DNA from 2 places in the Streptomyces nidicola genome. Region 1 is predicted to be linked to the other one. Evidence: riboswitches for the same ligand, from Rfam matches in the RefSeq annotation. Region 1 holds a riboswitch; the other holds the start of a gene.
The links. Region 1 has a riboswitch for cyclic di-AMP ahead of ACOKM3_RS08945 (M23 family metallopeptidase). Riboswitches for the same ligand answer to the same signal wherever they lie in the genome.
Positions count from the first base shown of each region.

Region 2: linked by a shared signal. The riboswitch ahead of ACOKM3_RS12790 (M23 family metallopeptidase) and the one ahead of ACOKM3_RS08945 (M23 family metallopeptidase) in region 1 are both predicted to bind cyclic di-AMP.

Region 1 covers NZ_JBNBPI010000001.1:1,902,330-1,910,053, reverse strand. Annotated here, with positions in the region: gene ACOKM3_RS08955 (FtsX-like permease family protein) at 1-55, shown strand, start outside; gene ACOKM3_RS08950 (tyrosine-protein phosphatase) at 179-976, opposite strand; cyclic di-AMP (ydaO/yuaA leader) riboswitch at 1,360-1,531, shown strand; gene ACOKM3_RS08945 (M23 family metallopeptidase) at 1,535-2,317, shown strand; gene ACOKM3_RS08940 (SGNH/GDSL hydrolase family protein) at 2,536-3,318, shown strand; gene ACOKM3_RS08935 (TetR family transcriptional regulator C-terminal domain-containing protein) at 3,361-3,999, opposite strand; gene ACOKM3_RS08930 (APC family permease) at 4,244-5,818, shown strand; gene ACOKM3_RS08925 (acetate--CoA ligase family protein) at 5,915-7,724, opposite strand, start outside.
Region 2 covers NZ_JBNBPI010000001.1:2,814,508-2,822,231, forward strand. Annotated here, with positions in the region: gene ACOKM3_RS12770 (DUF5998 family protein) at 1-492, opposite strand, end outside; gene ACOKM3_RS12775 (bifunctional acetate--CoA ligase family protein/GNAT family N-acetyltransferase) at 572-3,442, opposite strand; gene ACOKM3_RS12780 (HPr family phosphocarrier protein) at 3,631-3,912, shown strand; gene ACOKM3_RS12785 (GntR family transcriptional regulator) at 4,127-4,813, opposite strand; gene ACOKM3_RS12790 (M23 family metallopeptidase) at 5,035-5,835, opposite strand; cyclic di-AMP (ydaO/yuaA leader) riboswitch at 5,848-6,011, opposite strand; gene ACOKM3_RS12795 (M16 family metallopeptidase) at 6,252-7,619, opposite strand; gene ACOKM3_RS12800 (M16 family metallopeptidase) at 7,637-7,724, opposite strand, start outside.

The DNA of each region.
Region 1 (7,724 bases):
GCTGCTCGCCGTAACCCTCCCTGCCCGCGCGGCACTTCGCGACAGGGAGGGGTGACGTCGGACACGGGGCCGAGGTTCGGGGCTGCGGCTCAGGCCCGGGCCCCGGCCTCGGTCGAGAAGGCGGTGCCGGGGCCTCAGGTGCCGGGCCTCAGGCGCCGGGGGCCTCAGGTGCCGGACCTCAGTCGAGAAGGCGCTCGCGCAGCCGCTCCCGCGTCGCCGAGGTGAGCTTCAGGCCCTCTTCGAGGTAGCGGTCGGTGCTGCCCCACAGTTCGTCGATCGTCTCGAGGCCCGCGTTGAGGTACTCGATGCGGGCGTCGAAGAGCGGGCTGAGCAGCTCCATGATCTCGGGGGAGTAGGCGTCCTTCGCGGTGGCGGTGCGGCGCACGTTGTAGCGGCGGTGCTTCTCGTTGGACTTGAGGTAGTCCGCCTCGATGGCGTCGCGCTCCACGCCCACCGCGAGCAGTGTCACCGCGATCGACAGGCCCGCGCGGTCCTTGCCCGCCGCGCAGTGCATCAGCGCGGGGAGGCTGTCGTCGGCGAGGGAGTGCAGCACGCGGCTGTGCTCGGCGGTGCGCTCCTTGATCATGGTGCGGTAGGACTCGACGAGCCGGTTCGCCGCGCGGCCCTCGGAGAGGATCTGGCGCAGCTGGTCGATGTTGCCGTCGCGGACCATGGTCCAGAATTCGGCGCCGTCGGCCGGGTCGTTGAGCGGCAGGTTCAGATTGCGCACGCCGGGCAGTTCGACGTCCGCGCCCTCCAGCTTCTGGTCCGCGGAGTTGCGGAAGTCGAAGACCGTGTGCAGGCCGAGGGAGGAGAGGAAGGCCGAGTCCTCGGCCGTGGCGTGGGCGAGGTGACCGCTGCGGAACAGTACGCCCTGGCGCACGCGCCGGCCGTCCACGGTGGGCAGGCCGCCCACATCTCGGAAGTTGCGCACTCCGGTCAGCTCGGGCTCGGTGGACGGTGCGTGCTGCGTCACAGGGGCTCCTCCCAATCGGTGCACCGGCGTTGGGTCGCCGGCGGGCGCGCTCCTGACGATACGACATCGGTTCCACAGGCAACCATCTATCCGATTCGCCCTGATCCGTGCCAACTGTGCATGGATCGAAGGGGCTTGTGGGCGTGTGCGTGACCGGCTTCATGTTCGTGACGCTGTGTGGCGGGCGGCCGGGATTGCCGCCCCAGTAATCCCCGAAGGTATGGCGTTGGTAAAGCGGCGAATGTCGACGGAGGGTTACACCGGGAAGCCTCAGGATCCCAAGGAATTGGCACCGCAGATGAATTCGGGGTTTGTCGTCGCCATTGCCGTTCGCCTACGGTCACCAATCAATCCGGTCGGAACGCCTAGTCCTGCCGCCGCCCGGATTCCTTTCGACTACCCGTCACGGCAGGAGCGGGGGACCCACACGCAAGACGCCGCGTAGGGGATTTCCCGAAGCGGCTTGGGGTGAAGCCGTGCCCGTACCCCGGGCGCGGCCGGGCATCTCCAGCCCGAACCCGACAGCTCACCTCGTAGGCGACGGAGAGGAAATTCAGCATGCCCGCAAAGGGAAAGCACCGCCTTTCGACCTCCCAGCGCATCGCCCGTGTCGCCGCCGTCGCCTCCGCCGGTGGAGCCGCGCTCGCGCTGCCGCTGATGGGCGCCACCGGTGCGCAGGCCGCGACGTCCGCCCCCGCCGCCGACGCCACGACGTACACCGTCAAGGCCGGTGACACGCTCTCGAAGATCGCCAAGGCGCAGGACGTCGACGGCGGCTGGAAGAAGCTCTACGAGGACAACAAGGACGCCGTCGGCTCCGACGCGGACCACCTCAAGATCGGCGTCAAGCTCACCATCGGTGGCGCGGCCGCCAGCGGCTCCGGCTCCGAGGGCGCGGCCACCGCCACGCAGGCGAGCGCCAAGACCACCGCCTCCGGCGACTACGTGGCGCCGGTCGACGGCGCCAAGGGCACGGGCTACGGCAACTCCGGCTCCATGTGGTCCAGCGGCAGCCACACCGGCGCCGACTTCTCGGTGCCGACCGGCACCTCCGTGAAGTCGATCGCCGACGGCACCGTCGTCTCGACCGGCTCGGGCGGCGCGTACGGCAACGAGGTCGTCATCGAGCACGCCGACGGCCACTTCTCCCAGTACGGCCACCTGTCCTCGATCGGCGTCGCCCAGGGCGACACCGTGACGGCCGGCCAGGAGATCGCCAAGTCCGGCGCGACGGGCAACGTGACCGGACCGCACCTGCACTTCGAGGTCCGCACGACCGCGGACTACGGCTCGGACATCGACCCGATCGCGTACCTGAGCGAGCACGGTGTGAACGCCTGAGACATCTCGTAGCGGTCGCGACCGCTCGCCCGATGCGGCGCCCGGAGAGCTCCCCGGGCGCCGCATTCGCGTTCCCGCGCTTATTCCCCAGGTGGCGAGTGGGTTATCTCACCACGCGTCAACCCCTGGCTACGGTCGCGTAGGTCACAGTCGAGGGTGAAAGATGTGTGGTCGTGGCAAACGAATCGAGAGCACTCACGGAGACACTCAACGGCACGATCCGGTCCTACGCGGCCGTGGGCGACAGCTTCACCGAAGGAGTCGGTGACCCCGGGCCCGACGGAAAGTTCGCGGGCTGGGCCGACCGGCTCGCAGTCCTCCTGGACGACCGTGTCCCCGAGGACACCTTCAAGTACGCGAACCTGGCCGTGCGCGGCAAGCTCCTCGACCAGATCGTCGCGGACCAGGTCCCGAAGGCGGTCGAGCTCGCCCCCGACCTGGTGACCCTGGTCGCCGGCGGCAACGACATCATCCGCCCCGGCACCGACCCGGACGACGTGGCCGAACGCTTCGAGAAGGCCGTGGTCCAGCTCACCGAGGCGGCCGGCACGGTCATGGTGGCCACCGGCTTCGACACCCGTGACGTGGCCGTGCTCAAGCACCTGCGCGGCAAGATCGCCACGTACAACATGCATGTGCGGGCGATCGCCGACCGGCACGGCTGCCTGATGCTCGACCTGTGGTCCCTGAAGTCCATCCAGGACCGCAGGGCCTGGGACGACGACCGCCTCCACCTGTCGCCCGAGGGGCACACGCGGGTGGCGCTGCGCGCCGGTCAGGCGCTGGGTATCGACGTGCCGGCCGACCCCGAGCAGGCGTGGCCGCTGCTGCCGCCGCGCGGCACGTTCGAGGTGCGGCGCGACGACATGCACTGGGCGCGCGAGTTCCTGGTGCCGTGGATCGGGCGCCGGCTTCGCGGCGAGTCCTCCGGCGACCGGGTGCAGGCGAAGGGCTTCGTGGACCCGCACGCGGTGAAGGCGCACCTGGAGGCGGCGTCCTGACGCGTTGAACCTCCGAGGCGCGGTGGCGCTGACGGCCTCCCGTCAGCGCCCCGCCCCGGTCAACTCCGCGCGCTCGAGCCCCAGTTCACGGGCGAGCGCCTCATCCACCCACTCCTGCATACGGGCCCGCGACACGACGGCCGACCTGGCGCGCCGGTCGTCGTACGCCGTCATCTGCACGGCGAGCCCGTCGAGCAGCGCCGTGAGCCGCAGCGCCGCCGCCATCGGGTCGGCGCAGGCGAACTCGCCCGCCGCCACACCCTCGGCGACCACCTCCGCGAGCGCCGCCTTCCACTGCCGGTCGAGGTCCCGCGTGACCTCCCGCAGCGCGGGCTCGCGCAGCGCCGCCGCCCAGCCCTCGATCCACAGCCGCCACCCCTTGGCCTGACCCGTCGGCGCGTACCAGCGCACCGCGGCGCGCAGCCGCTTCAGGGCCGTCGTGCGGCGGCCGAGCAGCTTGCGCAGATGGGCCAGGTCGCTCTCGGCGGCATGTGCGAACGCGGCCGCGACGAGCTTCTCCTTCGTCGAGAAGTGGTACAGCACCAGCGCGTTGCTCACGCCGAGCGCCGATGCCACGTCGGCGATGCGCACGGCGGCCACCCCGCGCGCCTCGATCTGCTCGATGGCGGCCCCCAGCAGCTCTTCGCGCCGCTCGGCCACGCTCAACCGGACTCTGGTCACGCCGCAAGCCTAGTTGTTCCCGTGTGCCGACTCGTTCACGTGCAGGACTCTTGACGGCTCGCCGCCGCACAGGTCACAGTCACGTCACGTTCCACTACTGACTGGCTGTTCAGTCAATAAGTCGGTCGGTCGGGGGTAAGCGCGGCCCGAGCAAGACCCGCAATGCCCGTCAGTGCAGTCCTCGTTCGTACTCGTCCGTCCCGTCCGTCCTTGTTCGTTCTCGCTGTTCTCGCCAGGAGCAATCGTGACCCAAGCGCCATCCCTCTCGCCGACCCCGCCCGCCGGGGACGAGCCCGACCTCTCCGAAGGCTGGGGCGAGCAGCGCTCACGGCTGCGCAAGGATCTGCGCCGGCTGGACGTGCTGTTCTTCCTCATCTGCACGCTCGTCGGCCTCGACACCATCGGCTCCGTCGCCGCCCAGGGCCCGCAGGGGCTGACCTGGATGGTCATCCTGGCGGTCCTCTTCTTCCTCCCCTACGGGCTGCTCGTCGCCGAACTCGGCTCGGCCTTCCCCGTGCAGGGCGGCCCTTACGTGTGGACGCGCCTGGCCTTCGGCCGGCTCGTCGCCGGCGTCAACCAGCTCCTGTACTGGATATCCAACCCGGTCTGGGTGGGCGGCAGCCTGTGCATCATCGCGCTGACCACCTGGGAGGAGTTCTTCACGCCGCTGCCGGGCTTCTGGAAGTACATCGCCGGGTTCGTGTTCATCTGGGGCGGCGCGCTCGCCGTGGTGCAGTCCGTACGCATCGGCAAGTGGGTGCCCATCGCCGGCGCCGTCGCGCGCGTCGTGCTGCTCGGCTTCTTCCTCGTGTCCGTCGTCGTCTACGCCGCCGAACATGGCGTGCACGCCCTACCCGCGGGCGAATTCACGCCTACGTATGCGGGCTTCGTGGCGCTCGTCCCGGTGCTCATCTTCAACTACGTAGGCTTCGAACTGCCCAGCTCGGCCGCCGAGGAGATGAAGAACCCGCGCCGCGACATCCCGCTGTCGATCCTGCGCTCCGGTCTCGCCGCCGTGCTCCTCTACGGAGGCCCCATCCTCGGCATCCTGTTCGTCCTGCCCAGCCAGGAGATCGGCAGCCTCGGCGGCTTCATCGACGCCTGCAAGGCCGTCTTCACCGTCTACGGCGGGTCCATCGCGGCCGACGGCACGGTGACGCTGACCGGGCTCGGCTCCGTGTTCGGCGGGATCGCCGCGGCGGGCCTCATCATCGGCCTGCTCACCTCCGGTGTCACCTGGGCGATGGGCGCCCACCGCGCGCAGGCCGTGGCGTGCGCGGACGGCGCGGGGCCGGCCTGGCTGGGCCGCATCTCCGAGAAGCACGGGACCCCGGTACGGGTCAACATCCTGTCCGCCGTGCTCGGTTCGATCCTGTTCGTCGTCGCCCTCAACCTCACCGGCGGCGACGGCGAGAAGTACTTCGCGGCGGGCCTCGGCCTGACCATCAGCACGACGTTCATCTCCTACGTCATCACGTTCCCGAGCCTCGCCGTGCTGCGCCGCAAGTACCCCGACCAGGAGCGGCCCTACGCCGTGCCCGGCGGCCGGGTGGGCGCCTGGATCGTGTCAGCCCTCGCCACCGGCTTCGTTGCGTTCACCGTCATCGTGCTCGTCTGGCCGGGCTTCGGGGTGGGCTGGTTCGGCACGGCGGGCAACCCGGCGGACTCGCTGCCCGAGTCGTTCGCGGGCCAGCGACTGCCGTACACGCTGAGCCAGGTGCTGCCGCTGCTGCTGTTCGTGGTGATCGGGTTGGTGTTCTACGCGGCGGGCGCGCCTGCGCGGAGGCGGGCGCGTGATGGTGCGGTTGAGGGTGGCTGAACGCGCGATGGGCTCCCGCCCAGATGAAGTGGGAGCCCGTCGAGCATTCCGGTCACAGTGGTTGGCGACCCGGGGCTCTGCCCCGGACCCCGCTGCTCAATCGCCGCAGGGGCTTGATTTGCCGCAGGTGGCGCTTGATGTGGCCACCACCGCATGTGCGTCCAGGGCGATGGCGCCGCCAGGGTGCACAAGCAGCGGGTTGACCTCCAGGTCGGTCAGTTCCGGGTGGTCCGCGGCGGCCCGGGCCACCGCGCACACCGCCGCCGCGGCCGCCTCCAGGTGGACGGCCGGTGCGCCGCGCCACCCGGTCAGCAGCGGCGCGTGCCGCAGCTCCAGCAGCAGGGCACGCGCGCGTGCCGGGGTGAGCGGGGCGAGCGCCAGCGCCGTGTCGGCGTGCAGTTCGGCGGTGACACCCCCGGCGCCGACCATGACGACCGGACCGAACGCCGCGTCCTTCCGTACGCCGACGATGAGTTCGCGCGCGTACGGAGGCGTGGCCATCGCCTCGACCGCGTACCGGGCCGCACCCGTGGCCTCCCGCATCCGCGCGAACGCGGTGCGCAGGGCGGCCTCGTCCGCGATGTGCAGCGCCACACCACCGGCCTCGGTCTTGTGGGCGAGCCCCATCGCCTTGAGCACCAAGGGGTAGCCCGTGCGGTAGGCGGCCTCGGCCGCCGCGTCCGCGTCCGTCACGAACTCGGCCGTGGGGAACGCGACTCCGTAGGACGCCAGCAGCTCACGCACCCGCTCGTAGCCACCGTCCTCGACCTCGTACGCCGCCGGGGGAGCGGTCCGCCCCTGTGGCAGGCGCGGCGTGGTGGCGGCCAGGCGCACGGCGCCCGCGAGCGCCGTCGCCGCCTGCTCGACCCGCTCGTGCACCGGCACACCGCGCTCTCTGAGGACGGCGAGGGCCGGGGTGTCGCGGGCCATCGTGTGCACCACCAGGGCCCGACCCGCGGCGCCGGCGGCGTCGGCGAGGGCGTGCGCGATCTCGCACTCGCGCTCCGCCTGGGCGGGGTTCGCGGTCGCGTAGTCCCCGAAGTAGCCGGTGAGCACGACCGTGTCCGCGTCGCCGCTGTGCAGCAGGGTGGCCGCCACGCGCGCGTAGGCGGCCAGATCCTGCTCGCCCGCCCCGGCCAGGTCGACCGGATTGGCCCGCCCCGCGCCCGGCGGCAGCTGCGCGCCCAGGGCGTCGACGGTGGCCGGGGAGAGTGCGGGCACGTCGAAGCCGCACGCGGCGAAGGAGTCGGCGGCCAGCGCGCCCTGCCCGCCGCTGTCCCCGATCACGGCGATCCGGTGCGGTGGGGGTGGGGTGGCGCTGGGTTGGTCGGGGGTGGGGGCGGGGGTGGTTTCGTGGCGTGGGGGGTGGGGGCGGGGACGTATGAGGGAAGGGGTGGGGGACATCAAGTGGATGGCGGTGTCGACGAGTTCGCCCGCGGAGTCCAGGAGGAGGGCGCCGGCGTCGCGGCAGACCGCCGCGACCGTGGCGTGCGGGCTGACGAGGGCGCCGGTGTGGGAGGCGGCCGCGCGGCCCGATGCCGTGCTGCGGCCCACCGTGAGGAGCAGGACCGGCTTTCCCGCGGCGTGGGCGGCCGCCAGGACGTCCGCGAGGCGGCGGCCGTCCCGGAAGTCCTCCACGTACGCCGCGATCGCTCTCGTGGGCTCGTGGGCGATCAGGGACTCCAGGGCGTCGGCGGCGTCGATGTCGCGCTGGTTGCCGAGCGAGACGAAGCGCGAGAAGCCCGCGCCCGCGCGCTGAAGGTGGCGGCCGATCTCCAGGGCCAGGTTGCCGCTCTGTGAGACGAGGCCGAGGCCGCCGGTCGGGAAGTCGCCCCAGCTGAGCCGGAGTTGGCTCGTCGTGTCGACGATGCCCATGCAGTTGGGGCCCAGCAGGCGGGCGCCGCGG
Region 2 (7,724 bases), 910 kb from region 1:
CAGGCTCAGGTCGTCCGCGGTCGTGCTGCCCGTGTATCCGTGGTCCGCCTCGCAGTTGGGGTCGCCGCAGGTCGCGGGCTCCAGGTCGATGCGGGACACGGCGCCCCAGCCGATGGTGAGGACGACCTCGCGGGGCAGCGACCCCGGGACGTACTTCTCCGGATTGGCGACGACGCGGCTGAGCACGACCGACGAGATCCGGCCGATCTGCACGGACTCCGTCGACGTCGTCGCGTACGACGTCGGGGAGGTGCTGTCGGCGGCCTGCTCGTCGGTGTGGCTGACGATGAAGCGGCTGTCGGTCAGGACCAGGACGGTGACATGCCGACGCACCTCGTTCGCATCGAACGTGGTCTCCTGGTGCACCAGATACGACGAGATCGGCTCGCCGCCGACCGCGGCCTCCACCGCCTCGGCCACAAGAGCCGGGTAGTAACCGCTGCGCTCGATCGCCGCTCGCAGCCCTTGGGTCGTCGTACTGGTCTTGGCCATGTGGTCCATCCTAAGGCCCGTAAAGAGACTGCCGATGCCCCTGTGGATAACTCTCCGTGAGGGGCCCGTACGAGGTGGTTCAGTACGCGGCGGGCAGGGTGCGCGGGCCGAGGTCGTCGCGGGCGGGCGGCGGCGCGAGCCGGACGGAGGCGCCGAGGACGGTCAGCCCGCGCTCGGCCACGACGACCGGTTCGAGGGCGACGCCGACGACCTCGGGGTGGTCGTCGACCAGGCGCGAGACCCGTTGCAGCAGCTCTTCGAGCGCGGGGGTGTCCACGGGGGCCGCGCCGCGCCAGCCGAACAGGATCGGGGACGTCTTGATGGACCGCACGATCGCCTGCGCGTCCTTGTCGGTCACCGGGATCAGCCGGTGGGCGGTGTCACCGAGCAGTTCGGAGGCAGCTCCGGCGAGTGCGAAGGAGAGCACGGCGCCCGCGGCCGGGTCTATGACGGCGCGTACGACGGTGTCGACTCCGCGCGGCGCCATCGACTGCACGACCGGCCGCAGTTCGGCAGGCTTGCCGAGCCGCTGGGTCAGGTCTTCGTAGGCGCGCCGCAGCTCTCCCTCGCCGGCCAGGTCCAGGCGTACGCCGCCGAGGTCGGGGCGGTGCCGCAGATGCGGGGCGGTCGTCTTCAGGGCCACCGGGTAGCCGAGCGTGCGCGCCGCCGCCGCGGCCTCGTCCGGGCCGGGGGCGGGCAGCGTGCTGCGGACGTCGATGCCGTAGCGGGACAGCAGGGCGCGGGCGTCCTCCGGGGCGAGGTCTGCGCCCCGCGGGTCGCCCTCCTTGGCGAGCAGTTCCGTGATGAGCTCGGCGGCGCCCTGCTCGTCGATGGCGTCGTACTCGGGCACCTTGCCGGGCGCGGCGGCGTCGCGTCGCCACTGGGCGTACTTGGACACCTGGGAGAGCGCGCGGACGGCGCGCTCGGCCGCCGGGTAGGCGGGGATGAGGCGCCTGGTGCGGTCCACAGGAAGCGGGGTGCCTTCGGCGACGTCGGGCGCATCCGAAGAAGCCCCGGGAGTCCCTGAGGCCTCCGAAGTGGCGCGCTGGGGCAGGGTGTCGGGCGCGTTGGGCCCCGTGCTGGCCGCGGCGGAGAGGGCTTCCGCGAGGCCACCGAGTTCGACGTGGACGACGAGCACCGGCTTCGTGGGGCCGGTGGCGGCTGCCGCGCTCAGGGCGGCCGCGAGTTCCGCGTCCTCCGAGGGGCCCTCCCCCACTGCGGGGATCGCGGTGACCACGACGGCGTCCGTCTTCTCGTCGGCCAGGGCCTGCTCCAGTGCGGCCCGGAAGTCGGCGGCGGACGCGGCGGTCGTCAGGTCCAGCGGCGGCTTGGGCCGCAGCCCTTCGGAGAGGCACACGTCGTACGTAAGGAGGCCGAGCGACTCCGAGTTGCCCAGGATGGCGACGCGTGGCCCCTCGGGCAGCGGCTGGCGGGCCAACAGGAGGCCGGTGTCCACGAGTTCGGTGATCGTGTCGACCCGGATGACCCCCGCCTGGCGCAGCAGCGCGGACACGGTGGCGTACGGGAGGCGGGTGGCCCGCACCGCGTGGCCCGTGGGCGCGATGCCGCTGTGCCGGGCGCCCTGCACGACCACCAGGGGCTTGGCGGCGGCGGTGCGGCGGGCGAGGCGGGTGAACTTGCGGGGGTTGCCGATCGATTCGAGGTACATGAGGGCGACGTCGGTGTCCGCGTCGTCGTACCAGTACTGAAGGACGTCGTTCCCGGACACGTCCGCGCGGTTGCCCGCGGAGACGAACGTGGAGACGCCGCTGGCCCCGGTGACTCCCCCGCCCCTGCGGTGCAGGCGGGACAGGAGCGCGATGCCGATGGCGCCGGACTGGGCGAACAGGCCGATGCGCCCGGGGCGCGGCATCTCGGGGGCGAGCGAGGCGTTGAGCCGTACTTCCGGTGACGTGTTGACGACCCCGAAGGCGTTCGGCCCGATGATGCGCATTCCGTAGCTGCGGGCCTGGCGGACCAGGGCACGCTGGCGCTCGCGGCCCTCGTCGCCGCTCTCCGCGTAGCCGGCGGAGACCACGACGAGGCCCTGCACGCCGCGCTCGCCGCACTCGGCGACGACCTCGGGGACGTCCGGGGCGGGCACGGCCACGACGGCCAGGTCGACCGTCTCCGCCGGGTCGATGTCGCGTACGGAGCGGTGCGCGGGCACGCCGTCGATCTCGGTGACGTCATCCCCGAACGCCTGGTTCACCGCGTACAGGCGGCCGGTGAAGCCCGCGTCCTTCAGGTTGTCGAGAACGCTGCGGCCCACTCCTCCGGCCGCGCGTCCCACGCCGATCACGGCGACGGAGCCGGGAGCGAGCAGGCGCTGCACCGAGCGGGCCTCGGCGCGCTGCTCGCGCGCGTGCTGCACCGCGAGCGAGGCCTCCGTGGGCTCGATGTCGAACTCCAGGCGGACCACGCCGTCCTCGAAGCTGCGCTTCTGCGTGTATCCGGCGTCCCGGAACACCTTGATCATCTTGCTGTTGGCGGGCAGCACCTCGGCGGCGAACCGGCGGATGCCCCGCTCGCGGGCGACGGCCGCGATGTGCTCCAGGAGGGCGGAGGCGACGCCCCGGCCCTGGTGGGCGTCCTGCACGAGGAAGGCGACCTCCGCCTCGTCGGCGGGCGCGGTAGCCGACATGCCCTGCTCGTTGATCCGGTCGTAGCGCACCGTGGCGATGAACTCGCCGCCCACCGTGACCGCGAGACCGACCCTGTCCACGTAGTCGTGATGGGTGAAGCGGTGCACGTCCTTGGCGGACAGGCGGGGGTAGGGCGCGAAGAAGCGGTAGTACTTCGACTCGTCCGAGACCTGCTCGTAGAAGCTGGTCAGATGCTCGGCGTCCGCGGTCGTGATGGGCCTGATCCGCGCGGTGCCGCCGTCGCGCAGCACCACGTCGGCCTCCCAGTGGGCGGGGTACGCATGGCGGTCCGACGGGGTCTCCATGCCGCAAGGGTAGGGCCGGGCACCGACAGATGACGGTCGGTCGTACGGGTCGCGGCCCGTGCGTACGGAGGGCACCCTATGGAGGACCGAAGGGCCGTGCCGGTGAGGACCTGGGTCCGCGTCACGCACGCCTCCCGATATGGAACACTGGTCTAGACAACCGTGAGACACCTGAAGGGCAGCATCACATGGCTGAGCGCCGCGTCAACGTCGGCTGGGCCGAGGGCCTCCACGCCCGCCCCGCTTCCATCTTCGTCCGCGCTGCCACGGCCGCCGGCGTTCCCGTGACGATCGCCAAGGCCGACGGCAACCCCGTCAACGCCGCCTCCATGCTGGCCGTGCTCGGCCTGGGCGCGCAGGGCGGCGAGGAGATCGTGCTGGCTTCCGACGCCGAGGGTGCGGACGCCGCGCTCGACCGTCTGGCGAAGCTGGTCGCCGAGGGGCTCGAGGAGCTTCCCGAGACCGTCTGACACAAAGACAAAAGCAGTACGGCTGAGCCGCGCGTTCCCCTTCGGGACGCGCGGCTTTTTCGTTCGCTATTGTGGCACGTTCGTTCACAATTGCGGCACGCCCGTTCGCTATTGCGGCGCGAATTGGGCGGCGGGAAATAGGCAGCGGAAATTCATCCGCACCCCGTTCAACCCATTCACCGAATAGTGCACTTCTTTGTATACGGCGCTGTTGTTAAACCTGGCGCCCCACCGTGTTGACTGCATGTTGCGAAGTCCTCACATGCTCGCCCGCGCGGGGGACGCGCAGCCTGTGGGCGGCCGTCGCACGCTCCGCGTGCAGGGTGGCCAGGGCGCGGGCACGCTCCGCGTCGCCGCGCGCCACGGCGTCGACGATGGCGCCGTGCTCGGCCCAGGACTCGGCCGGCCGGGCCGGGCTCTCCACGGCGTACATCCAGGCGATCTTGTGGCGGAGCTGGGTGAGCAGGGTGATCAGGCCGGGACTGCCGGAGGCCTGCGCGAGCGTCTCGTGGAACCAGCTGCCGAGGGAGCGCAGATCCTCGCTCTGGCCCCGTCGGGAGCGCTCCTGACCCAGCCTGACCAGGCCACGCAGCACCTTGAGGTGGGCCTCGGTGCGGCGCTGCGCGGCGCGGGCGGCGCCCATGGGTTCGAGCAGCATGCGGATCTCCAGGAGGTCGGCCGCCTCCCGCTCGGTGGGTTCGGCCACGCACGCGCCCGCGTGCCTGCGCGTGACGACGAACCCCTCCGCCTCCAGGGTGCGCAGCGCCTCACGGACGGGCACGCGCGAGACCCCGTAGCGACGCGCGAGCAGTTCCTCGGTGAGCCTGCCGCCGCGCTCGTAGACGCCGGCGACGATGTCGTCACGGATCGCTGTGCATACCGACTGCGCGGGAATGCGCATGACTCGACCTCCGCCTCAATGCCCGCGATACGCGGCCGATTGACGCCCGGTCAAGCGCGAATGACACGTGGCCGGAACGTTTACCCGGTGACTCTATTCCACCGGGCTTGAATTTCCGACGAGGGAACTGAATCCAGGGATATTTTTTGGACAGTGCAGACCCGCACACGCGAAAGCCCCGGCTCGGTGAGCCGGGGCTTTCGTGGAGTGTGGCTGACGGGTCAGACGTTCACACCGTGCTGGCGCAGGTACGCGACGGGGTCGATGTCCGAGCCGTAGTCGGGGCCGGTGCGGGCCTCGAAGTGGAGGTGCGGGCCCGTGACGTTGCCGGTGGCTCCGGAGAGGCCGATCTGCTGGCCGGGGGTGACGTCCTGGCCGACGGAGACGCCGATCGAGGACATGTGACCGTACTGGGTGTACGTACCGTCCTTCATCTTGATCACGACGTTGTTGCCGTACGCGCCGCCCCAGCCGGCCTCGACGACGGTGCCCATGCCGACCGCGTGCACCGAAGTGCCGCTGGAGGCGTGGAAGTCGATGCCGGTGTGGCTGCCGGAGGACCACAGTCCGCTGCCGGCCTGGTAGGCCGTGGAGACGTACGAGCCGGAGATCGGCGACACGAAGCTGTTCAGGCGCTTGCGCTCGGCCTCGCGGGCGGCGCGCTCCTTGGCCTCGCGCTCCTTCTCGGCCTTCTCGGCGGCCCGCTTCTTGGCCTCCGCCTCGGCCTTGCGCTTGGCCTCCGCGGCCTTCTTCTTGGCCTCGGCCTCGGCCTTCGCCTTGGCGGCGGCCTTCTGCTGCGCGGTGGCCTGCGCGTCGATCTGCTCGGCCAGGGAGTCGCCGATGGCCACGGCCTGCGTGAGGCCGTCGTGCGGGGCTACCGCGGTGTCGGCGGCGAGTGCGGGGGCGGCGAGGCCGCCCACCACGCCCGTCGTGGTGATCGCGGCGACGCCGGCGACCTGAGCGGTGGTACGCGTCAGGCGGCTGGGACGGCGGTGCTTCCCGGTGGCACGGGTGAACGCCATGAAGTGGCTGGTCCTTTCCTTCCTTCTCGCCTACCGGGTTAGCTGACGGGTTCGGAGCAGGAAGGTCTCCTACAGGCCCCCTCCCCTTACGGGAAGAGCGCCCGATTCACCCCAGGGACTTCGGTGGGTCCCCGGCTCCCCTGGCTCGCACCATGGGGACTCGGCGATGACTGTCCGGTGTCGCGGGCGCGACGTACGTCTGGCGGACAGCCGGAGGGAACGCTAAGCGGGGCGTCTTTGGATCGACAAACAGAACCCGGCTTTTGTAGTGCACGCCACAGGGCAGACAGGCAACCACCACATCAATTCGGACATTTGCGAGCGTGTGGTGATTGAAGACGACCGTGACGGACGCCACGAAGCCCCGGCCGCCGATGCCGGCGCCGGGGCTTCGTGGTGTGCCGCGGGAGACGAGCTCAGCTCTCGACCACCGTGACCTCGCCGATGCCGAGCGCCTTGACCGGCTCCTCGATCTGCGCGGCGTCACCCACCAGGATCGTCACCAGGCGGCCCGCCGGGAACGCGCTCACGACGGCGGCCGTGGCCTCCACGGTGCCCGTGGCGGCCAGTTGCCGGTACACTTGCGCCTGGAAGTCGTCCGGCAGGTGCTGCTCGACCTGGTCGGCGAGGGTGCTCGCGACAGCCGCCGCGGTCTCGAACTTCAGCGGGGCCACGCCCACCAAGTTCTGTACGGCGGTGTCCCGTTCGGCATCCGTGAGCCCCTCGGCCGCCAGCGTGCGCAGGACCTTCCACAGGTCGTCGAGCGCGGGCCCGGTGTTCGGAGTGTCCACCGAGCCGCTGATGGCGAGCATCGCGGCGCCGCTGCCGTCGGGCGCGGAGCGCAGCACCTGGGCGAAGGAGCGCACTCCGTAGGTGTAGCCCTTCTCCTCGCGCAGGACGCGGTCCAGGCGCGACGTGAGGGTGCCGCCCAGGCAGTACGTGCCGAGGATCTGCGCGGCCCACACACGGTCGTGCTTGTCCGGTCCGACCCGGCCCATGAGCAACTGCGTCTGCACGGCACCGGGACGGTCCACGATGATCACGCGGCCGGTGTCGTCGGCGACGACCGGCGGCACGGGGCGCGGCTCGGCGGTGTCGCCGGTCCAGGCGCCGAGCGTGTCGGCGAGGAGGGCGTCCAGGTCGATGCCCCTCAGGTCACCCACGACGACGGCCGTGGCGGTGGCGGGGCGTACGTGCCGGTCGTAGAAGGCGCGCACGGCCGCCGCGTCGATGGCCGAGACGGTCTCCTCGGTGCCCTGGCGCGGGCGCGACATACGCGCGTCGGCAGGGAAGAGCTGCTTGGAGAGCTCCTTGGCGGCGCGCCGGGCCGGGTTGGCGGCCTCGTGCGGGATCTCGTCCAGGCGGTTGCGGACGAGCCGCTCGATCTCGCTGTCGTCGAAGGCGGGGGCCCGCAGCGCGTCGGCCAGGAGGGCGAGGCCCTTGGAGAGGCGGGAGGCCGGCACTTCGAGGGAGGCACGGACGCCGGGGTGGTCGGCGTGCGCGTCCATCGTGGCGCCGCAGCGCTCCAGCTCGGCGGCGAACTCCTCGGCGGAGTGCTTGTCCGTGCCTTCGTTGAAGGCACGCGCCATGATCGTCGAGACGCCGTCGAGGCCCTTCGGTTCCGCGTCAAGCGGTGCGTCCAGGTGCACCTCCACGGCGATGACCTGCTGTCCCGGCCGGTGGCAGCGCAGCACCGTCAGGCCGTTGGGGAGCGCGCCGCGCTCCGGGGCCGGGAACGCCCAGGGCTTGGGCTCCCCCGCCTGCGGCCGCGGGTGGAAGTCCATGTTCGCGAGCTGCTCGGTCACTGGCCCGCCTCCTCGGCGATCTCGGCGTTCTCGGTGTCGGCGGGCGCGGTCGGCTCGTACACGAGGGACGCGCGGTTGTCGGGA